2 regions of the Psychrobacillus sp. FSL W7-1493 genome follow, and region 1 is predicted to be linked to the other one. Evidence: riboswitches for the same ligand, from Rfam matches in the RefSeq annotation. Region 1 holds a riboswitch; the other holds the start of a gene.
What was found. A riboswitch is a leader RNA that binds a small molecule or an ion and turns the genes downstream of it on or off. The one in region 1 is predicted to bind S-adenosylmethionine.
Positions count from the first base shown of each region.

Region 1 (2,194 bases):
ACTAATGCAGGGATGGCCGCATTCGGACCACGCATCGATCCCGTCAACAACGTTGTAAATGGTATCAATAAAATGATTAAAATAATAAACGGTATAGAACGGAAAATATTGACTACTCCACTGGTCAACCAGTTTGCTATTTTATTTGCCCATGCTTGGTGTGGACTTGTCAAAAATAATAATAGTCCTAATATTAGTCCAAAGATTGCTGTTAGGACTGTAGAAATTGCAGTCATATAAAGGGTTTCTATAGTGGCTTCCCACATTTTAGGCCAATCAACATTTGGAAATAACGATTCAATCATTGTTGATCACCTCAGTTTTAACTTTTTGCGCGTGGATAAATTCAATTGCCTCTTCCACTGCTTGTTCATTTCCATCTATTTGAAGGATTAGTGTCCCGAACGCTCCACTTTTCGTGTGTGATATATTTCCTTGCACGATGTTTACTTCTAAATCGAACTGTTTGATTAATCTTGAAAGAATTGGTTGCTCTGTAGTATCTCCAACGAAAACGAGCTTAACTAGCTTGCCGTTTGGATAAAGCTTAACTAGATTTTGAATGGTTTGAATTGGCTCTTTAGAATCAGAAATTTGAGAAACGAAACGCTTTGTTATAGGCTGTTGTGGCTTTTGGAATACCTCAAGCACATCTCCCTCTTCTACAACTTGCCCATTTTCCATAACTGCTACTCGGTTACAGATCTTTTGAATAACTTGCATCTCATGTGTGATTAATACAATGGTTAATCCGAGTTTTTCATTAATGCTTACGAGCAAGTCTAAAATGGAGTCGGTTGTTTCAGGGTCAAGAGCTGATGTTGCCTCATCACAAAGCAATACCTCTGGACCATTAGCCAACGCTCTTGCAATTCCTACGCGTTGCTTTTGTCCTCCAGATAATTGAGATGGGTAAGAGTCTCCTCTTCCTTCCAATCCAACAAGGCTTAAAAGCTCCTCTACTCTAGCTTTTCTTTTTTCCTTTGGAACTCCTGCAATTTCTAATGGGAATGCTATATTTTCAGCGACTGTTCGCGACCATAGTAAATTGAAATGCTGGAAGATCATGCTTACTTTTTGACGAAAGCTTCGAAGCTTGTCCTCATTAATAGATGTAATTTCCTGGCCATTCACTGTAATATGACCGTCAGATGGCTTTTCTAGCCCATTCAACAAACGTATTAGCGTACTCTTGCCCGCTCCGCTGTATCCAATAATCCCGAAAATTTCTCCACGCTGTATGTCCAGATTTACACTATCTACTGCAACGATTTCTCCTTGCTTTGTAATAAATCTTTTCGAAACGTCTTTTAAACTAATCAAGTAAATCTGACCACCTTTCCTAATAAAAAAACCCTTCTGCAAAAGAGCAGAAGGGGTGTATGTTATCTATTTAAAATAACGTTCATCCATTCTCTCATTTCCCAAAGCTATAGCTTTGCGTGACTTGGCACCATTTCACTTTCATGACGGTTGCCGGGCTTCAAAGGGCACTTCCCTCCACCTCTCTTAATAAGAGCGACACTATTAAATTGTGTTTTCAACATAACGAATATTATCATAGGTTTCCATCTTCGTCAATAGCCTTTATTGTTTCCAATAAGTAAGGAACTGATTGAAAAGCATAGATTTTCTTTTCCACTTTCCCATGTTTTGTAATAAGAAGACAAGGTACACTTTCAATTTCCTGTTCTATCGCCAAATCACCTAGAAAATTAATATTTGCCTGACCAATTGGATAGGTAACCATTTCTTTAATAACATTCATCATTTTACTTGCTACCTGACACGTTCCACACATAGGCGTATAGATATAAAACAAGGTAAGTGTTGAATTGTTTTTAGCGCTATCCCATTGTTCTCTAGTCCATTCATTCATACACATCATCCTAAGGTAAAAATTCTTTTTTCACCTTAATATTAACACGTTTTAATATAGATGCCAAAACCTTCGCCGGTGTGTTTGCTACTTCGCCATACGTCGGGTTCGTATACAAATGAATTGCCTCTGGATACTCCTTCCTAACGACCGATCGAATTTGTTCCCCGGATTTGTCTGCATCTAGAAAAGCATAAATCGGCAAGCCATCATAAGGGCTTAATAGCTCCTCCAATTTTACATCGGATATCGTTCCATTAGTACATATAATTTCTGGAGATTCATCGAGAAGGCTTAATAATTGCAGCTTATCAG
Region 1 covers NZ_JBBOSB010000001.1:1,227,769-1,229,962, reverse strand. The annotation lists gene MKX96_RS06180 (methionine ABC transporter permease) at 1-305, opposite strand, end outside; gene MKX96_RS06175 (methionine ABC transporter ATP-binding protein) at 298-1,323, opposite strand; SAM riboswitch class I at 1,415-1,519, opposite strand; gene MKX96_RS06170 (thioredoxin family protein) at 1,559-1,879, opposite strand; gene MKX96_RS06165 (toprim domain-containing protein) at 1,890-2,194, opposite strand, start outside.

Region 2 (2,194 bases), 1.7 Mb from region 1:
AAGGCGAGAAAATTTCCACCCCGTTTGCATTTGGTGTCGTGATTATTGCCTATAGTAGCTGGGTTGTCTTCACTGCAATTGGTCATGCGATTGGTGCAAACCTCCCTGCTTTTTTAAAAGCAGCGATGGCTATAGCTTTATATGCCATGTTCATAGGATTACTAGTCCCGTCTATGAAGGATAACCGAAAAGTAGTCATGCTAGCCCTCATTTCTGCTGTGATTAATGCTTTTTTTTACTGGACTAGCTTACTTTCTACTGGATGGGCTATATTAGTCGCAACACTTGCTTCTTCTATTCTAGTTGAAATCATCTATGCAAGAAAACAAAAAAGCTTGCCAAAAGGAGTGTTATAAATTGGGTAGTTGGTATTGGTGGATGCTTTTTGGTATGGCAGTTGTTACTTACATTCCTCGAGCATTTCCTTTAACATTTTTAGAAGGCAAGGAACTGCCACCTGTTATTTCAGGTATATTACGTAATATCCCTTTTGCTGTTTTAGGGGCATTAATATTTCCAGCAGTTTTATACATACAAGAAGGCGATATTTTATTTGGTTTTATAGGTGCAATCATTGCTTTTACTCTCGCCTTTTTATTTCAAAATGTGATGGTAGTAGTCCTTGGAACAGTTGGTTTTTTAGCAGTTTATAGCCTCTTTATATAAAGGGGTTAATTTCTTCAAAAAATTCATTTTATTAAACATGCATTTTACGAATTATGATAGAGTGGCAGCGACGTCTGATAGCTTATCGTTCACCGACGAATGCCTCCTCGTAGAGTACAAAACTTTATATTTTTAATAATTCTCTCTTAATTGTCCGTGACTTTAATAAATTTGTAATTTAAATATTGCATATTATAGTTCAAATTACCCTAATTTTGAAAACCTCTTGACTGTTATGTTTTTATTGTTTAAAGTTTAAAACAATTCTTACAACAATTAAATAGCACATCACTTTCTTATCTAGAGAAACCGAGGGATCAGGCCCTATGACGTTTCGGCAACAGGTTCAAATCTTTGAATACTGTGCCAACTCCTGCAAGCGCAATGCTTGAAAGATGAGAAAAGTTGGCTTTTTCGTAAATTCTGGAGAGCTTTCTTTTTCTTATCATTTTTAGATAAGAACAAGGAAGCTCTCTTTTTCTCGTGATAGAAAGGTAGATGACTATCTTTTGTCTGTAACGAACCAATGATGTATGAGGAGGTAATTTGAATGATCGAGTTTAAAAATGTTTCCAAGACCTTTCGTCTTGGCAAGCGGGAGGTGCATGCAGTAAAAGATGTTTCTCTAAAAATAAAAGAAGGTGAGATATTTGGCATCATAGGATTTAGTGGTGCGGGAAAGAGTACGCTGCTCCGACTAGTTAATATGCTGGAACGTCCTTCTGCAGGCTCTGTATTTATTCAGAATATCGATGTTAAATCATTGACTTCCAAACAGTTACGAGCAAGACGAAGAAATATTGGAATGATTTTTCAAAACTTTAACTTGTTCCACTCTCGAACAGTTGGCGGAAATATAGCTTACCCTCTAAAGCTAGCGGGCTTGAGTAAAAATGAAATTACAAAAAGGGTGAATGAACTTCTTAGCTTTGTCGGGCTTTCTGATAAAGAGAAAGATTATCCAAGCCAGTTGTCTGGTGGACAAAAACAGCGCGTTGGCATTGCTCGAGCTCTTGCAACATCACCTGATATTCTCATTTGCGATGAAGCAACTTCTGCATTGGATCCCGAAACTACTGCAGAAATTCTTCGCTTACTTAAAAAGGTGAATAAGGAATTTGGAATTACCATTTTGTTAATCACACATGAAATGCACGTCATTCAGTCCATTTGCGATCGAGTAGCTGTAATGGAAAATGGAGAGGTTATTGAATCAGGAGACGTATTCGATGTATTTACTGATCCACAGCATCTTACCTCTCAGCGCTTTATACGATCTGTACAACAGGATCTACCTTCTCCACAAATTTTAGAGGATTGGCGTTCTCGAGGAGGCAACGGCTTTTATCGAGTAATCTTCAAGGGCGACGTAACAAATAAAGCCATTTTATCTCAAATAACTCAGAAGCATCGCATTCATTTCAATATTGTTTATGGTTCTATACGAGAGTTACAGGAAAGGCTTTTTGGAGATTTAATCGTGTCTTTTGAAGGCGACACGGTGGCAATACAAAGTGCCATTAATGAG
Region 2 covers NZ_JBBOSB010000001.1:2,910,879-2,913,072, forward strand. The annotation lists gene MKX96_RS14720 (AzlC family ABC transporter permease) at 1-356, shown strand, start outside; gene MKX96_RS14725 (AzlD domain-containing protein) at 358-666, shown strand; SAM riboswitch class I at 960-1,068, shown strand; gene MKX96_RS14730 (methionine ABC transporter ATP-binding protein) at 1,217-2,194, shown strand, end outside.
Region 2: another riboswitch for S-adenosylmethionine. It lies ahead of MKX96_RS14730 (methionine ABC transporter ATP-binding protein); the one in region 1 lies ahead of MKX96_RS06175 (methionine ABC transporter ATP-binding protein).